Regions from separate parts of the Halomonas sp. KM007 genome, predicted to be linked through region 3. Evidence: riboswitches for the same ligand, from Rfam matches in the RefSeq annotation. Region 3 holds a riboswitch; each other region holds the start of a gene.
The links. Region 3 has a riboswitch for thiamine pyrophosphate ahead of RVM27_RS04095 (SLC5/6 family protein). Riboswitches for the same ligand answer to the same signal wherever they lie in the genome.
Positions count from the first base shown of each region.

Region 1: another riboswitch for thiamine pyrophosphate. It lies ahead of tenA (TenA family protein); the one in region 3 lies ahead of RVM27_RS04095 (SLC5/6 family protein).
Region 2: another riboswitch for thiamine pyrophosphate. It lies ahead of thiM (hydroxyethylthiazole kinase); the one in region 3 lies ahead of RVM27_RS04095 (SLC5/6 family protein).

Region 1 covers NZ_CP136131.1:2,936,647-2,942,889, reverse strand. The annotation lists gene RVM27_RS13865 (RNA-guided endonuclease InsQ/TnpB family protein) at 1-69, opposite strand, end outside; gene RVM27_RS13860 (IS1182 family transposase) at 357-1,817, shown strand; gene RVM27_RS13855 (hypothetical protein) at 2,565-3,308, opposite strand; TPP riboswitch at 3,429-3,560, shown strand; gene tenA (TenA family protein) at 3,646-4,314, shown strand; gene thiC (phosphomethylpyrimidine synthase ThiC) at 4,340-6,243, shown strand, end outside.
Region 2 covers NZ_CP136131.1:1,607,210-1,613,452, forward strand. The annotation lists gene ampC (serine hydrolase family protein) at 1-1,135, shown strand, start outside; gene RVM27_RS07435 (cupin domain-containing protein) at 1,276-1,968, shown strand; gene RVM27_RS07440 (DUF6164 family protein) at 1,949-2,314, opposite strand; gene gloA (lactoylglutathione lyase) at 2,316-2,849, opposite strand; gene RVM27_RS07450 (DUF2237 family protein) at 3,056-3,430, shown strand; gene RVM27_RS07455 (hypothetical protein) at 3,551-3,895, shown strand; TPP riboswitch at 3,944-4,035, shown strand; gene thiM (hydroxyethylthiazole kinase) at 4,062-4,871, shown strand; gene thiE (thiamine phosphate synthase) at 4,861-5,475, shown strand; gene RVM27_RS07470 (LysR family transcriptional regulator) at 5,472-6,243, shown strand, end outside.
Region 3 covers NZ_CP136131.1:869,797-876,039, forward strand. The annotation lists gene RVM27_RS04075 (hypothetical protein) at 1-1, shown strand, start outside; gene RVM27_RS04080 (hypothetical protein) at 35-244, opposite strand; gene RVM27_RS04085 (GGDEF domain-containing protein) at 259-570, opposite strand; gene RVM27_RS04090 (GAF domain-containing protein) at 504-1,604, opposite strand; gene RVM27_RS04095 (SLC5/6 family protein) at 1,689-3,062, opposite strand; TPP riboswitch at 3,052-3,155, opposite strand; gene RVM27_RS04100 (carboxymuconolactone decarboxylase family protein) at 3,228-3,815, opposite strand; gene RVM27_RS04105 (hypothetical protein) at 3,992-4,681, shown strand; gene RVM27_RS04110 (CoA-acylating methylmalonate-semialdehyde dehydrogenase) at 4,748-6,243, opposite strand, start outside.

The DNA.
Region 1 (6,243 bases), 1.6 Mb from region 3:
GCGGCGCATTTGCCGCGCTTGCTGGCCGTCTGGCATCAGTTCGTACTTGTAGGCTTGAAGTCGTTGCATGGTGATCCAATGACTGTAACTATATACAGTATTATAGGACGCCTGCGGCGTCCGCGCTATCCTTCTCCGCCCTGAAGAGGGTGTCGCGAAAGGGGCAAAGCCGTAAAATGAACCTTCTATCTGTCTGAGAGCTTACCGTGTCGACAGCATGCATGCCCACACCCGATGACAGGCAGTTCGCGCTTTTTCAGGCCTCGCCTGCTTCGCCCCCTCCATCCTCCCGCGTAACGGCTGGCTCGTCAGGGCGGCGTTTTCTATGAGGTGACGCCACGGCGATTTTCCTGGGCATGACACCGCTTGAAGATCATCTGCGGCAGTCAGGGATTCGTGCCCCTTTAGTGGTGGCCGAACTGCTGGATGCCCAGGACTGGACACCCTTCGAGGACCGATATGCCACCACAGGGCGCGCACCCTATGCGCCACGAGCTATGATGGGGTTGATTCTCTACGGGATCATGCAGGGGGTCTCATCGCTGCGCGCGTTGGAGCGGCTGGCACGTGTGGATTTGGGTGCCATGTGGGTGACCGGAGGCATTGCCCCCGATCATGCCAACATCGGACGCTTCATCTGCTTGCATGAACAGGCGCTGTCACAGACATTTTTCGAAGCGCTGACACGCACCGTTCTCGCCAGGTCCGGAACATCGACAGCCTGCCTGGCGGGTGACGGAACCGTCATCGAAGCGGCCTGCTCTCACTATCGTCTGCTCAAGGAGGAGGCCGTGCGTGCTCGAGTCAGTAAGGCCCGGATCGGCCATCAGCAGGCTCTTCCGGAGCAACAGGACGAGACTCAGCAGCAGCTGGATAGAGCGCACGCCTGTGAGCAGGTGTTTGATGCGAGGATCGCGGCACGACGTCGCCATGGCAAGCGTACCGATACGGTTCGTGTCAGCCTGACGGAGCCAGAGGCCGCCATGCAGCGACAGAAGCGTGGACGCGGTTTTGCGCCGGCTTATACGCCCTCCGTCCTGGCCAATGAGGCACGCATCATCGTGGCACACGCTGTGGATCCCACAAGCGAGACGCGAGTGGTGGGTGAGCTGATCGATCAGAGCGAGCGCGTGGAACCCAAGATCCCACGCGAGCTTCTGCTGGATGCCGGCTATTTTGATGATGGCGTTATTAACGCGACACTGGCGCGTGATGTCAGCCTGCTTTGCCCGCCCAGGCCCAGTACCACTGACAAAGCGAAGGGCCTGTATCATAAAAACCTATTCACTTACGATGCCGAACAGGATGTTTACTACTGTCCAGCGGGGCAGCGGCTTCAGCGCATCAGTCATATAAACGCGTCGGTACGCTCGCGTGAGCAAACGGTTTATGCCTGCAATGCCTGCGAGGGCTGTCCGCAACGGATTGCTTGTACCCGTTCGGTCCGGGGGCGCCGAATCAAACATTACCCGGAGGACGAAGCACGCCTGGCATTGCAACAAATCATGACCCACCCGGGAGCCCAAGCGGTCTTCCGGCAGCGAAAGGCCATGGTCGAGCCAGTGTTTTCAGCGCTACGTCAGCAACAGGGACTGTCTCGCTTCCGGCGCCGTGGGCTGGCGGGTGTCAAACGCGAGTTTTCCTTGCATGCCCTGGCTTACAACTTGGCTCGCGCTGTAGCGCTGAGCCTTTGTCATCATCTCTGGGAGTGGTTGTGGGGATGCCTGGGATTACCTTACCTAGCAACAAAGAAAAAGATCGCGCCTCCCAGGGCGTGCGTGATGATGTCGTCCAGCCATCGACATCGTTGTGTATAGGTTTAGTTTTGAGTCGTTAGGAGATTTGCGACAACCTCTGAACGGCGGGGCTTGTCGCGCACTGGGTCAGAAGTCCATTGGGTTAGTGAAGGGCAGTTATGCTTCCATGAAGCCCGTGTGTTCGATCAAGCTAACGCCTAGCGTCTCCCCACTTTTCCACAGGTGGTGCTGTAACTGCCTGAATAGCGTTGAAAATTTCAGTGCTATCAACGAGATCGGGGCTTTCCCGCCGGTATCATGTTGTTACCCCTAACACCATGAACCAAAAGGAAAACCCCGATGCTTCAAGATGCCAAAGACCGCGCCAAATGGAAAGCTCGCCTGATCGACTGGTGTGACGACCTGTCGGATCACCTCGCTCGACCCGTCGTGAAGCTGGCGGCAGAAACGCTCTTTGGCATCCTGGCCAGCGGTAGTTTGCGCCAGGCCGAGATCGCCCGCGCCTTGAAGGAACCCTGTCGGCTACACCACACGCAGAAGCGGTTGTCGCGCATGCTGTCCCGGCACAGCGAGCTTGCCTGGGCCGCGGAGCAACTGCAGCTCCAGCGGATCACGCCCTATATCACCGATGACATGGTGCTGGCCATCGATCCGGGCGACCTGAACCGGGATGGTGCCCCGACCAGTGAATACCGAACCCGCGTTCGCGACGGTGATACCGGCGAGATCGTCGGCGGTTATCCGCTGATCAGCGTGGTGGCACGCGACCTGAAGCGGGGCACCACCTGGCCACTGCTCACGCGGCTGCTATCGCCGGCTCGCGGCGGCTACCGCAGTGAAAACACCGATATCCTGAGCGTGATGGATACCGTGCAGCGCCATGTGGAGGGCCGGCCACTGTGGGTCATCGATCGTGGCGGCGATCGAGGGCGGCTGTGGGATGCCTGGCTGCGCGCCGAGCGTCATGTGCTGGTCCGGGCCGCCAATCAGCGCTTCTGGCAGTGGCGAGATACCGCCAAGACGTCGCAGCAGATTGCCCGAGATCTGCCACTGAAGCACCGCGGCCATTTGCGCCGTGGGCAGCATATCCCGGTGCGGTTCGGCATCACCAAGGTCACACTGCGGGAGCATCCGGAGACGCCGCTGTGGATGATCGTTGTCGATCATGAGAAGTCGGAGCGCCTGGTGCTGGTGACGACGCGCCCGGTGCGTGGTCGCCGCCAAGGCGAGCGGATGATTCAGGCTTACCTGGATCGCTGGGCCTGCGAGGAGGGGTACCGGTTCACCAAGCAGGGGTTCGACCTGGAGGGTGTCCAGGCGCGCCGTTTCACGACGCTGCAGAACCTGGTGGCGCTGGCCAGCCTGGCCTGGGCACTGCTTGCGGCCTATCAGGACCGAGCGCCGGAGTTGGTGCGGCACGCGCAACGTCAGAAGCGACACCGCCGGCTGATATTCCCGTTCTATAGCCTGCAGCGGGGCTGGCAACGTCTGTTTGCTCAGGGCCGAAGTGTTTTCTACCCCTTTGGAGAAGAGCGCCAGGCGCCGAGGCACGAATACCAGACTTGTTCACCTCCTCAGGAGGACTATGCCGATGACACGCCGGAAAATGGGGAGACCCTAGAAGCTAACGCCCCTTGCATCTCCCCCTCTCGCCTCCTACACTGCGCTGAATACTGCTTGACGGGGTGCCGGTGGAACCGGCTGAGATCGCTATACGGCTGGCTGCTACAGCAAGTCGTCACGGCGGGGCCCGTTGAACCTGATCCGGCTAGTACCGGCGTAGGAATCAAGCGGTGGTTGGGGTGCGCCGTGTTCACCTGATACCTTGCCCCAACTCACTCTCCCTACGCCCGTGCGCCGGTTCGCTGTACCACCGGAGGCATCCAATATGGGCTACCGCTTTACCGATCTCACCACCGCTTGCCAGAACGATTGGCGCGCCTACATCGAGCACGATTTCGTGCGCCAACTGGGCAATGCCACGCTGCCTGAGGCGTCGTTTCGCCACTACTTGAAGCAGGATTACCTGTTCTTGATCCACTTCGCCCGCGCCTACGCGCTGGCCGCCTACAAAAGCCCCACCCTGGCGGATCTGCGCCAGGCCCACGAGGGCCTGAAAGCCATCGTGGATGTGGAGCTGGGCCTGCACGTGGGCTTTTGCCAAGAGTGGGGCATCAGCGAACAGGAGCTTGCCGAACTCCCCGAAGCCCGCGCCACGCTGGCCTACACCCGCTATGTGCTGGATACCGGCAATCGCGGCGACCTGCTCGATTTGCACGTGGCGCTGGCCCCGTGCCTGGTGGGCTACGGCGAAATCGCCAACTGGCTGAACGCGCAGCCCTCTACGCTGCGCGGCGCGCAAAACCCCTTCGATGCCTGGATCGCCATGTACGAAAGCGAGGAGTTCCAGGCCGCCATGCAGGCGGAGCTTGCGTGGCTCGATGTCCGCCTGGCGGACGTCACCCCTGCCCGTTTTGCTGAGCTGAGCAAGATCTTCCGCGATGCCACCCGCCTGGAAATCGACTTCTGGCAGATGGGTTTAGACCTTTCTGAATAACCTCCTACAACATAGAGCAACCGTCATGACCAAGACCGTCAAAAGCAAAACCGCCCACTTTTTAGCCGAAACCGCCCAGGTCGATGCCGCCGCCGTGGCCCCACTGCCCGGCTCGCGCAAGGTGTACGTGGAAGGCTCACGGCCGGATATTCGCGTGCCGTTTCGGGAAATCACCCTCTCGCCCACCAAAACCAGCGGCGTGGATGAGCAGAACCCGCCGCTGTTGGTGTACGACACTTCCGGCCCCTACACCGACCCCAACGCCCGCATCGATTTGCGCCAGGGCCTGCCAGAGCTGCGCCGGGCCTGGATCGAAGAGCGCAACGACACCGAGTTTTTGGATGGCCCTACCAGCCAGTACGGCCAGCGCCGCGCCAACGACCCCACCCTTGCCCAGCTGCGCTTTGATTTGACCCGCACACCCCGCCGCGCGAAAGCGGGCAAGAACGTGACCCAGCTGCACTACGCCCGCCAGGGCATCATCACGCCGGAAATGGAGTTCATCGCCCTGCGTGAAAACCAGCGCCGCCAGGCGTTGGGTACGGCAGAGGTAGAGCGCATTCTGGGCCATCAGCATGCAGGCCAGAGCTTTGGCGCCAGCTTGCCCAAGGAGATCACGCCGGAGTTCGTGCGCGATGAGGTGGCCCGTGGCCGGGCGATCATTCCCAACAACATCAACCACCCGGAAAGCGAGCCGATGATCATTGGCCGCAACTTCCTGGTGAAGATCAACGGCAACCTGGGCAACTCGGCGGTCACCTCTTCCATCGAAGAGGAAGTGGACAAGATGACCTGGGGCATCCGCTGGGGTGCGGATACCATCATGGATCTCTCCACCGGCCAGAACATCCATGAAACCCGCGAGTGGATCATCCGCAACTCGCCGGTGCCGATTGGCACGGTGCCCATCTATCAGGCGCTGGAGAAGGTCAACGGCATTGCCGAAAACCTCACCTGGGAGATCTTCCGCGATACGCTGATCGAGCAGGCGGAACAGGGGGTGGATTACTTCACTATCCACGCCGGGGTACTGCTGCGTTACGTGCCGCTCACCGCCAACCGCGTCACCGGTATCGTCAGCCGTGGCGGTTCCATCATGGCGAAGTGGTGCCTGTATCACCATCAGGAGAGCTTCCTGTACACCCACTTCGAGGAGATCTGCGAGATCTGCAAGCAGTACGATGTGGCGTTCTCGCTGGGCGACGGCCTGCGCCCCGGCTCCATTGCCGATGCCAACGACGAAGCGCAAATGGCGGAGCTGAAAACCCTGGGCGAACTCACCCATATTGCCTGGAAGCACGACGTGCAGGTGATGATCGAAGGCCCCGGCCACGTGCCCATGCACCTGGTGAAAGAGAACATGGACAAGCAGCTGGAGTACTGCGACGAAGCGCCCTTCTATACCCTCGGCCCGCTGGTGACGGATATCGCCCCCGGCTACGACCACATTACCTCTGGCATTGGGGCGGCGATGATTGGCTGGTTTGGTTGCGCCATGCTCTGCTACGTGACGCCGAAAGAGCACCTGGGCCTGCCCAACAAGGATGACGTGAAAACCGGCATCATCACCTACAAGATTGCCGCCCACGCAGCGGATTTGGCCAAGGGCCACCCCGCGTCGCAGCGGCGCGATAACGCGCTCTCCAAGGCGCGCTTCGAGTTCCGCTGGGAAGACCAGTTCAACCTGGGCCTGGACCCGGACACCGCCCGGGAATTCCACGATGAAACCCTGCCGAAGGATTCCGCCAAGGTGGCCCACTTCTGCTCCATGTGCGGGCCGAAGTTCTGCTCGATGAAGATCAGCCAGGAAGTGCGCGACACCTATCGCGACCGCACCCCGGAAAACGCCAGCGAAAGCGACGCCGAGGCGGTGAAGCGCGGCATGCAGGAGCAGGCGGAGAAGTTCCGCCGGGAAGGCAGCGAGCTATA
Region 2 (6,243 bases), 740 kb from region 3:
ACTTTTCAGCGGGGCAGCCTGGGCGCTCGAAGAGCCTCACGAGGCCGATCTTCAAGCGTTGCTAGACAGCACGATCACCCCGCTGATGGAACAGTATCGTATCCCCGGCATGGCCGTCGCGCTCAGCATTCAGGGGCAGCCGTATTACTTTAATTATGGGCTTGCAAACCTGGAGACGGAGGAACCGGTCACGGATGAGACGCTTTTCGAACTAGGCTCCATCAGCAAGGTTTTCACGGCTGCCCTGGCGGGCTACGCGCAGGCCAGCGGTGCCCTTTCCCTCTCTGACCCCGCCAGCGGCTACTGGCCAGCCCTTGAAGGCAGTGCCTTCGATGAGATCACCCTGCTGGAACTGGGCACCTACACGGCAGGCGAGCTTCCGCTGCAGTTTCCGGACTCGGTGCAATCAGAAGAGCAAATGATCGATTACTATCGCCAATGGCAACCCGAATCGGCTCCAGGGGCACAACGTCTGTATTCCAATCCGAGCATCGGTTTGCTGGGCTATCTCACCGCGCAACGTTTGGGCAGCCCTTTCGAGACGCTGATGGAAGAAGCGCTGTTCATACCGCTCGGGCTCGAACACACCCATTTTCAAGTGCCCGACGCGCAACGGGCACATTATGCCTATGGCTACTCGAAGGAGGATGAGCCCATTCGGGTGAACCCAGGCGTGCTGGATGCCCAGGCCTACGGGCTGAAAGCCAATGCCGCCGACGTGCTGACCTTTCTGGAAGCGAACATGCGAGACCCGGCCAATGCCAGCGGCACGACGGAACGGCTGGATGACGCCTTGGCAACGACACGCACAGGCTACTTCGACGTTGGCCCCATGACCCAGGGCCTGGGCTGGGAGCATTATCACTACCCGGTGACCCTGGAGACACTGCTGGAAGGCAATTCGCTCGAGATGATTTTAGCGCCCAACCCGGCACATCGCCTCACGCCACCGCAAGCCCCTCGGCAAGCGGCCTACTACAACAAGACGGGCTCAACCAATGGCTTCGGCGGCTATGTGGTCTTCGTGCCCAGCGAGCAGATCGCCATGGTGATGCTGGCAAACCGCAACTACCCCAATCAGGCGCGTATCGAGACGGCTCACCATATTCTCAGTGCGCTGACCGACTCCCCATAATGAAAAAACCGCCGCTTTCGAGCGGCGGTTTGTTTGCAAATGACGAGGTCAAGCATGAGGGAAGATTGCGTTTTGCAGCGCTGATAAAGGAGACTAGCCCCTCTCCCTGCTCATCTCACTCATTGCAAAGAGCCAAGCCCATGCGCCTGAACGCCGATTTTAGCCACTTTGCCTGTATGACGCCGGAGCAGTATCACTGGGTCGCGTCGCCCAGTGCAGGCGTGGAACGTATGATGCTGGACCGTATTGGCGAGGAAGTCGCCCGCGCCACCAGCCTGGTACGTTACGCGCCGCACAGCCAGTTCAGCCATCATACCCATGGCGGCGGTGAAGAGATTCTGGTGCTGGAGGGCGTATTTGCCGACGAACATGGCCGCTACCCTGCGGGCAGCTACCTGCGCAATCCCATTGGCACTGGCCATACGCCCCATATTGGCGAAGAGGGTGCGCTGATTCTGGTGAAGCTGCATCAATTCGATGACAACGACCTGCTGCAGCTGGCCATTCCTGCCCACCGCCTGCCCTGGCAGCCCGACCGGCGGCCAGGCATCGGCTACAAGATGCTGCACACCTACGCGCAGGAGCGGGTCAGCCTGGAACGCTGGGAGCATGAGGTGACCATCGACTACCCTGCGCTACCGGGCGGGCTGGAACTGCTGGTACTGGAAGGCTCGCTCTACGAGGCGGGCAACGAATACCCGCAGGGCAGCTGGTGCCGCTACCCACCTGGGGCCACCCCATCGCTGCGGGCCGGTGAGCACGGCGTCATGATGTACATGAAACGCGGGCACCTGACGGATGCGGTGTGCCAGACTAACGCGCCAGCCCAATGAACGGCAGCAGGGTCAGCAGCGCGATCAGGATCACGGCGACCATCACCAGCGCGATCTGAATCGGCTGCTCCCGTAAACGCCGCCCCCAGGTCGGCGCTTCGTTGCGGGCCAGCGCTTCCTGGTGGGCCTTTCGCACGCTGGCCTGGCGTTCGACCTGGTACTGCGCCAGCAGCGCCTCGGCGTCGTCTCGCTGGGCCGGGTTGCGCAGCCAGATGGCATCGACCCCCAGGCGGAAAAACCCCGCCTGGGTTTCATACACGTCGAAGCCGTGTTCATCCAGCAGTTGGCGCACTTCCATGGCCTCTTCATCGGTCACGTGGCGCAACCGGAACAGCAAATGTGCCATGTTAGCCGCCCAATGCCGCCATGCGATCCGCCTGAATCACTTCGATCCAGTAGCCATCCGCGTCCTTGACGAAAATGACGTCTTTCATCTTGCCCTGGTCGGCACGCTTCACGAAGGTGACATCGTGCTCGTCGAACCAGGCCTGGGCGGCCTCCAGGTCCGGCACGCTGAAGCAGATGTGGCCAAACCCCTGGGGCTCGGCATTGCCGTCGTGGTAGGCAAAGTCCTGCTCGGTTTCGGTGCCCCAGTTGTGGGTCAGTTCCAGCAGGCCCTTCTGGCTGAAAGTCCAGGCGGTGCGAGCGTTCTGGTCCTCCGGCACCTGGTCGTCGGCTTCCACGTTGGCCAGAAAATAGAGCGAGAACTGCATTTCTTCGAAATCCAGCCGCCGCAGCACCTGCATGCCAAATACGCGGGAATAGAACGCCAGCGCGCGCTCCGGGTCCTTGACCCGCAGCATGGTGTGATTCAACCGAAACCCTTGGGTCTGGGGAGCCGCAGGGGCAACACCGGGATGCTGTTCACCTGAAAACGACATGACTTTCTCCTGTTGCTGCGTGATGTATCTGGCAATTGGTGCCCAAGTAGGCACTTTGGTACGTAAATACTTTGACGAAGCCCATACCATGTACAAGGCTTTAGGCTGCTGCTAACGCGAACCCCATCGAATCCGCCGTTACCGCCCCTTGGGTCATGTATGAGGGCGGCGCTGCGATAATTCTAGCCCCTGCCTGAGGAGGCCGCATGTCACGTGATCTCAATGTACTGGGTGAGCCGCTCACCCCCTGCTGTCACTCGCCCAAGACGGGGTTTTATCGTGATGGCTTTTGCCGGGTCGGCACCGACGATGTGGGCATTCATTCGGTATGTGCCATGGTCACCGAGGAGTTCCTGGCGTTTTCCCGCGCGCAGGGCAATGACCTGGTCACCCCGCGCCCCGAGTACGGCTTTCCTGGCCTGCGGCCCGGTGATCGCTGGTGCCTGTGTGCCCACCGTTGGGCAGAAGCCGCAGAGGTCGGTCTGGCCCCGCCGGTGATTCTGTCAGGCACCAATGCACGCACGCTGGACATCATTCCGCTGATCAAACTACAGCAACACGCCCTGGATGCAGTGCACTAGGCCTGCCAGCGCGCGGGGCGCTTCCCCAGGCATTGGTCGTAGTGGATTTTCTATGCAACTCTTCTACACTACTGTCTCTACAGCTGTACATTCAGCGTATCGTTAGCCTGGGAGTGTGTCATGACCGACATTGAAATGACGCTAGATGATCGCCTGACGTTGAAGCAGTTGGCCAACGCGCTACAGAACGGCTTTTCCCCCATCGTGGAGGTCGTCTCGATGGATGGCATCTACAAGGTCCGCTTTCATCATGCCCACGGCGTCTCGGACCTGAGCAATGCACAGGGGCAAGTCAGCACGTTTCTGGGCACCGGAGAAATCCGCGACACCCTCGGGCAACTGGGGCTGACCCACGGCGTATTGACCTGTTCCGACCAGTGTGGCGACGAGATGATCGGCGTCTCGGGCAGCGCCATGACGCCCGATGAAATGCTGACCTACGGCACACGCATCGCGTTTCGCTGATCTTTCCGCACCATTGGCTTTACACATCCCGCCTGGCCGAGGATAGTACGCCTACGACAGGGGCGCCGCGACGCGGCTGAGAAGCACCCTTTGAACCTGAACCGGATAGCACCGGCGTAGGGAGTCGTGGTGCTTCCATTCACCACCTCCCTGCCGGGAGGAAGTCATGACCCTACCCAGCCCACGCGAGACGCTGCTCGCGCTGCGTGACCAGACCCCGCTGGTTCACTGCATCACCAACTACGTTGCCATGAACAGTACCGCCAACCTGCTGCTGGCCGCCGGGGCCTCCCCCGCCATGCTGCATGCCCAGGAAGAAGTGGCGGAATTTACCGCCATCGCGGGAGCGCTCTCGATCAACATCGGTACGCTCTCTACCCCTTGGGCCGAAGCCATGCAGCTGGCCGCCCAATCAGCCCAGGCCCACGCGGTGCCCTGGGTGCTGGACCCGGTTGCCGTGGGCGCTACGCGGCTGCGCCAGCAAACCTGCCTGTCTCTGCTGGCTTACCAGCCCAGTGTGATTCGTGCCAATGCCTCGGAAATCATGGCGCTGAGCGGCCTTGCCCACCAGGGCCGGGGCGTGGATGCCACGGTCAGCACCGACGATGCCACCCAAGCGGCCATCACCCTGGCGCGTCGGTATCACTGTGTCGTCGCCATGACCGGGGCCACCGATATCGTCACCGATGGCCAGTCGCTGTATCGTTTGACCGGCGGCCACCCGCTGATGCCACGGGTAACCACCCTGGGCTGCGGGCTCAGCGCGCTGGTCGCCGGTTTCGTGGCGGCCAACCGTCACGCCCCGCTGGCCGCCACGCTCGGCGCCCTGACCTACTTTAATCTGGCAGGCAGCCACGCCGGGCAGCAGGCCGAAGGGCCGGGCAGTTTCTATGTGGCGCTGCTGGATACCCTGTACTCGCTCACGGCAGATGACCTGCCTGCACTACCTCACTCGGAGACCCTACATGTCGGTTGATCTTACGCTCTACCTGGTCACGGATGCTCAGCTATGCGCCTCCACGGGCCTGGAACGTACCGTGGAAGCCGCCGTGGCAGGAGGCGTCACGCTGGTCCAGCTACGCGACAAGCAGGCCAGCGACGAGGCCATGATTGCCCAGGCCAAGCGTCTCAAGGAAGTGCTGGCAGGTAGCGGAGTGCCGCTGATCATCAATGACCGGCTGAACGTGGCGCACGCCAGCGGTGCCGACGGCTTGCACGTTGGCCAGAGCGATACGGACGTGATGCAGGCCCGCCAGGTACTGGGCGAGCAGGCGATCATCGGGCTCTCCATCAATACTCTGGAACAGTTGCAGCGTGCCCCCGTGGCGCTGCTGGATTACGTGGGGCTGGGGCCTGTGTTTGCCACCGGGAGCAAGCAGGACCACGCGCAGCCCATCGGTTTTACCGGGCTGGCCCAACTGGCCAGTGCCTGTCCGCTGCCCAGCGTGGCCATCGGTGGCTTGAAAGCCGAGCACGCCGCCCAGGTGAAAGCCGCCGGTGCCCACGGGCTCGCGGTGATCTCGGCCATTTGCGGCCATCCTGACCCACGTCAGGCGGCCCAGGCGTTCTTCAGGTCATGACCCAGTTCGACCAGCTGACAGCCTTCGTCAAGGTGGCCGAGTTGGGCAGTTACACGCGGGCGGCGGAGGCCCTGGACCTCTCGCGCACCTTGCTATCGCGCCGGGTCATGGCGCTCGAGGAATCGCTGGGCGCGCGGCTGATACAGCGCACCACCCGGCGGCTGCACCTGACGGAAGCAGGCGAGCGCTATCTGGCCCGCGCACAGGCGATCCTGCTGGCTCTGGAGGAGGCTGCCAATGAAGTGGGTAGCGGCCTTCAAAGCGTGAGCGGACGACTGCGCATCAACGGGCCCATGAGCTTTGGCACTCGCTACCTGGCTCCCGAGGTGGCTCGCTTCATGCGGGATCATCCCCACCTGGAGGTGCGCCTGGACCTCAATGACCGCCGTGTAGACCTGCTCGAAGAGGGATACGACCTGGCCATTCGCATTGGCAGCCTGCCGGATTCCAGCCTGGTGGCCAAGCGCCTGGCACGCTGCCAGATGGTGTTCTGCGCCTCTCCTGACTACCTGGCACAGCACGGCACTCCCACCCGCCTGGAGGCGCTGGCCGACCATCGTTGCCTACGCTATCGCAGCGGCCAGAACAGCGGCGACTGGCGCGTGGGGCAGCAGTGGTTGAGTGTCGACGGACCGCTGGAGAGCAATAACGGCGATATGCTGACCCATGCCGCGGAAGCCGGGCTAGGTATCGCCCATCAGCCCAGCTTCCTGGTGACCGAAAGCATCGCCCAGGGCCGCCTGGTGCCGCTATTGCAGGAGATACCTC
Region 3 (6,243 bases):
ATGCGATGAAATCGAGATGTAGCCATCCACCAGATCACCACAGAGGATGACGCACCTTGTGGGCATCCTGAATCGCCATGGGATGGCAGGAAAATCCCTCGAGCACCTCGCGCTCGCTGGCTTCACTTTCGCCCTGCATATCGACCCAGATATGCGCGCCCTCCTGGCGTTTCCAGACATCGATCAGCGAGAGGTCGCCTTCGCGCACTTCTCCCTCTGGTGTGGTCATCAGACATCGAATCATGTGCTTTCCTTGAATTAACTGGCGTCGGGTGAAGGCAGCACAGGGCTTGCCAAGCGCGTTTGCGCCTTGCCGGCTCGCTTGGCTTCGTACATCGCCACATCGGCTCGCTTCAACAACTCTTGCGGGGTTTCTTCTGCCCCGGGGACATACTCTGCAATACCGATACTGGTGCTGACCTTGAGCACGGTATCGCCTATGGATAGGGGGACTTCAATGAGCTGGATCAACTTCTGCGCCAGCGGTGCGATGGCATCGTTCTCTATATTCTCCAGCACCAGGACGAACTCGTCCCCTGCCCAACGGGCCACGAAGTCCGTTTCACGCACGGCGGTTTTGAGGCGATTGGCGATGTCTCGCAATAGCTCATCGCCCGCGCCATGGCCTCAGGCAAGCGTTCGTCGAGGGCTCGGCGGTTGGGCAACTCGGTCAAGGCATCCTGCCTGGCCTCCTGGTCACGCAGGCGTGCCAGCTGCTGCCGCTCGGTGATGTCGTGAATGAACAGGCAGCGCCGCCAACGCCCATTGAGCTCGTAGCGTTTGTGGCGTATTTCTACCGGCAAACGTCCTCCGTCTCGACGCCGTGCTTCCCACTCGATGGGTGAAGCATCGTCTTCCCGAGGCACGCCAGCAGGAAACATCAGGTCGGTAATGGGACGAGTCAACGCCTCCTTGCGCGACCAGCCGAACATGGTATGCGCTGCGTGGTTCCAGTCCAGAATACGGCCACGGTCGTCGATGCTCAGGTAGGCGTCGTAGGCCGACTCGATGACCAGATTGAGCTCGCGGGTACGCCGCTCTATCTGCTGTTCCAGGCTGTTGTGCAGCGCGGTGAGGTCACGTTTGAAACTGGCATTACGCTTCTCTTCCTGTATCAAGCGCTCGCGCAAATGAATTTCACCGGACACCACATCGGCCAGGTCTTGCAACGCAGTGAACTCCTGGGGGCTCAGTTCGCGAGGGCGCGAATCCATGGCACACAGGGAGCCCAATACCAGACCTTGGGTGGTTTTCAGAGGGATTCCGGCATAAAAGCGTATGCCGTCGGGTTTGATGACATAAGGGTTGCTGGCGAAGCGCGGATCCTGAAGCGCATCGTTGACGACCAGCGGCGCTTCCGCCAGCACGGTATAGGCACAGAACGCCACGTCGCGCGGCGTTTCCGAAAGTTCCAGCCCAACCTGAGACTTGAACCACTGGCGGTCGGTATCCACCAGCGTGACGGTAGATTGAGGGACCCCCAGCAGGACCGTCACCAACCGAGTGACTCGATCGAATACCGGCTCATTGGGGGTGTCCAACAACGCCAGCTCTTGCAAGGCGGCAATACGCAGCGCTTCATTCGATGGCAACAGGTGGCTCATGGTCGTTACACCTAATGTCGTTAACACCCCCTGAACATCATAACGTGAAACTTGTGAGCCTGCCTAACGCCTTGATTTTTTTTGTCACCGCTTACCCACAGGAGTGCTCCAGGCCACGATGACGCTGACCAGACTAGAGAGCAGCAGCGCTCCCAGGAAGGGCCCGAGGGTGGGAATACTGCCAGGAAACGTGGCAGCCATGATGCCCGCCATCAAGGAGCCTTGACCCAGCCAGCCCGGCAATACCGCCCCCACCAGGCCCGCTACACCACCACTGATGGCCGCCAGTGGCGTCATGCGCTGCCACAGGCCCAGCAGCACTGGCACCACGATGGCCGCACACAGCAAATCGGCAATCAGGAACAGTCTCAGTACCGAAAGCCCCTGCAAGGCGATGAGAATCACCGGTACCATCAGCAGTACCGTGATCCAGCGTGCCTTGTTCAAGGCATGTGGCTGCTCTCCCGTTGCCCACAGCGACGCAATGCCGTTTTGCAACGTATCCACGCTGGAGGTCACCAGCGTCACGGCCAGCACCAGGGCCGGTAGCGTGATCCAGACAGGAGCCTCTGCCAACAGGGCAAAAAAGGGCATCGGCGGCTCGCCGAGGTTCACACCGCTCAGCGCTGCCATCATGCCGACTCCACCGATGACCATGACCACGGCCACCGTCATGCCGCCTCCCAGCCATGCCCCACGGCCAAGACTGGCGCTATCCTGAGCCGCCCACAGCCGCTGCCAATAGCCCTGATGGAACAGGTTGGCTGCGGTCACGGCAATGATCAGTGTCAATGCCACGCTCAGCGAAGCTCCCATGGGCAAGGCCGGCAACGCCACGTCATTGGGCATGGCAGGCAAGCGCCATAACGTTACGCCCGCCACGGCACATAGCAGGATCAACAGTAGCCAAGCCTGCCAGCGGTCGGTGGCCAAACTGGCTCGCAGGCCACCCAGAACAGTATAGACGAGGGTCGTCAGCGCTACGCCAATGATGACCCAGGCAGGTGGAACATCTGACAGTAGCGCGGTAATGGCACCGATGGCCGTCAGTTCAGCCGCCAGGAAACACCCCATGTACGCCACGGAGGCCAGCGTGACACAGTGGCGGACCCCTTTCCCGTAACACACCTCGGCGAACTCGGCGATACTGCGCCCGCCTGGCAGCGCCCGACGTATTCTGGGCCCGTAGAGCCCCAGCACCAGAAAGGGCAGCGCCGACCCCAAGGCATAGCCCAACAGAGCCACCGGCCCCACGAACGCGCCGATTTCAGGAGGCGCGAAGAGAATCCAGGCCCCCATCCCCGACGCCAGAAAAGAGAGCCCCAGGGTGGTTGCCGTCTGTGAGTTGCGCGCCGTGACATAGTCATCCAGCGAGCCTCCCCCAAAACGTGCCCGAAGGCCTAAAAAAGCAAAGCAGCACAGCGCTGCGCCCAGCACAGCAGACGTCAGGTACGGCATGTCGCGCTTCCTCCGCCGGTATTAACCGGATCAGGTTCCAGGGTCTGCGTGACGCGCATTCTCAGCCCGTAATGGGCTCCCCTGGCGACAGTGAATGAATGAAGGCGGTATCTTCACTGAAAGGGGAACCCTGGTAAAGCGTTACAATGCGTCCTGAACCATGGCCTAGGCTGGTTTCGGCACGCGCCCCATGAGATAGAACTCTGGATTAGGAGGGGTTCCCGCCAGGGTGACCAAACGATTCGACATGCCAAAAAAGGCGGCGATGGCACCGATGTCCCAGCAGTCTTCCAGGGTAAAGTCCACTTCCGCCAACCGGGTTTGCCACTGCGGCGTCAACTCCCCCAGCTCGATGGCGCTGTGCAGCGCAAAATCGAGCATGCGCAGGTGGCGCTCGCTCAGCCCCGCTGTGTGGTGGTTGATGGCCACGTTGTCGGCCAGCAGAGGGTCTTTGCTGTAGATGCGTACCAGCGCGCCATGCGCCACGACGCAGTATAGGCAGCGATTGCGAGCGCTGGTGGCGACCACGATCATTTCCTTTTCTGCCTTGGTCAAGGTGTCGGATTCCCGCTCCATCAATGCATCGTGGTAGGCAAAGAAAGCGCGAAATTCCGCTGGGCGATGCGCCAGCATGAGAAACACATTGGGCACGAACCCGGCTTTTTCCTGCACCGCCAACATGGCCTTGCGAATGTCGTCAGGCAGGTCGTCCAGGCTCTCGGGGATATTAAATCGGCTTAATGACGCAGACATGTTTACCTCTTTCTTGTTATGTTGATGACCGTCATCTTCAATACGTCTTTATGGTTAACAAAATGCTAACTCTTTAGGCTTTCATTACACCTTGAGGCTCGCCATACTCTTGCTGAGCATATTTCACAAGAGCCGTCAGCGTTGAGCCAAGCGGCGTCTGGAACAGGGAAACCACCATGTCTTATTCTGAAGCAAGAGAGCACACGCCAGGGCGTTTGCATGCATTGTTCGCGGACCCCTACCGTGCGTTCGAAAACGATACGGATGAGCGTCAGTTGCATATCCGCATCATGCTTCATACTTTGCTGGCTCGCCCTATCGCTCATGGTCAAATCACGTTACGGGTGATTCACGGTTGGGAGAACGGCGGCTTCGAGCCAGAAGACCTGCAACATGCTGATTTCCACCTGAACAGTTTGGCAGATTTCCATGCCGCTGCTGCGCGTTTTGCAGCGGCCAATCGACAGAACGCGCCGCTACCTGCCGATGGCAGTACCATCCTGGCAGCGCCGCTGGCCGACGCCATTGCAGGTGCCGAAGCCGAAGGCCTGACCCTGAACGAGGATATCCGCGAAACGCCTGCTCGCTGGCCAGCGTTCGAAGGGGGGCTGGCGCTTTACACGCTGTTCAAGATGTATCATCGCCTGGTCTATGGCGAAGACGATACTTACCGCTGCTCTCAGTGCGAAACGCCCCACGGGCTGCGCGAAATCCATGAGTTCCATCTCGAAGAGGGCGAATTTGCCCTGCTGGCCCCGCTGAACGATGAGCCGGATGCTCCCTACCTTCTGGTGCTGCATGAAAGCCAACTTGAGCCTATCGAGCAGCTCCTGCGCGACAGCCTGCCACTGTTCGAGCCCGTTTGAATAGCAGAAATCTTCTTCCATCGGGAAGAAGACTTCTGACGTGTCACCCACTCTTCAAGCGGATTTCTACAGAGCGATCGTGCTATTGATCCCGCTGGAGACGTTCTCGGGCTCGAACCAGCGCGCGGTCACCGTCTTGGTTTGTGTCCAGAACGCGATGGCCTGCTTGCCGTTGGGGCCCAAATCCCCCAGTTTGGAAGCCCGAGAGCCGGTGAAGCTGAAATAAGCTACCGGCACCGGAATCGGCACGTTGATACCGATCTGACCAACGTCGATATCGGTTTCGAATCGGCGTGCCACCCAGCCCGAGTTGGTAAAAATCGACGTGCCATTGCCGTTCGGGTTGGCGTTGATGAAGTCGATGGCGTCGTCCAGGGTCTCGACCCCCACTACGCATAGCACCGGACCGAATATTTCTTCCCGGTAGATGGTCATCTCCGGCGTGACGTTGGCAAACAGGGTCGGCCCCACGAAGTTGCCCTCCGGGTACCCTTCTACCGTGTAGCCCCGGCCATCCACCAGCAACGTTGCCCCCTCTTTTTCACCGGCGGTGATCAAGCGCTCGACACGCTCCTTGGCCTGAGGAGACACCAGCGGCCCCAGGTCGGCATCCCGCTGGGTACCAGGGCCCACCTTCATGCTGCGGGCACCCGCCTCGATATCGCTCAGCCACTGCTGTGCCCTGCCTACCAGTACCACCACCGAATTGGCCATGCAGCGCTGCCCCGCCGCCCCGAAAGCCGACCCCAAAAGGCTGTCGATGGCCTGACTACGGTTGGCATCCGGCATCACCACGCAGTGGTTCTTGGCCCCCATCATGGACTGCATGCGCTTACCGGCAGCCGCCGCACGGCCATACAGCAGCGACCCCACATGGGTAGAGCCAATGAACGACAGCGCCTTGATGTCCTGGTGGTCGGCAATCTGGTTGGCGACCTCGGGCCCGCCATGCACCACGTTGAGCACGCCCGCCGGAATACCCGCCTCATGGGCCAGCTCCACCAGCCGCATGGTCGAGCTGGGGTCCTGCTCGGAAGGCTTCAGAACGAACGTATTGCCCGTGGCAATGGCCAGCGGAAACATAAAGCAAGGCAGCATGATGGGGAAGTTGAACGCAGTGATCCCGGCGCCCACGCCCAGCGGCTGATGCATGGTATACACATCGACCTCATTGGCCGCGTTTTCGGCTAATTCACCCAGTTGCAGAGACGTAATCGAACAGGCGTGCTCGACCACTTCCAGGCCGCGGCCTACTTCGCCTTCTGCGTCAGGCAGCGTCTTGCCATGCTCTTCGGTGATCAGCGCGGCAAGCTCTGCGGTGTGCTCGCGAATCAAGGCCTGAAGCTTCAGCATGATGCGCATGCGTTTGCCCAGTGGTACCTTGCGCCACTCCTTGAACGCGGTTTTGGCACTGGCAATGGCACGCTCTACCTCGTCAGGGGTACAGAAAGGCACGCGGGCCACGACCTGCTGGGTCGCCGGATTGACGACGTCGCGCCACTCCTGGCTTTGCGACTCGACCGGCTGACCATCGATATACATGGGAATCTGGCGAACGGACA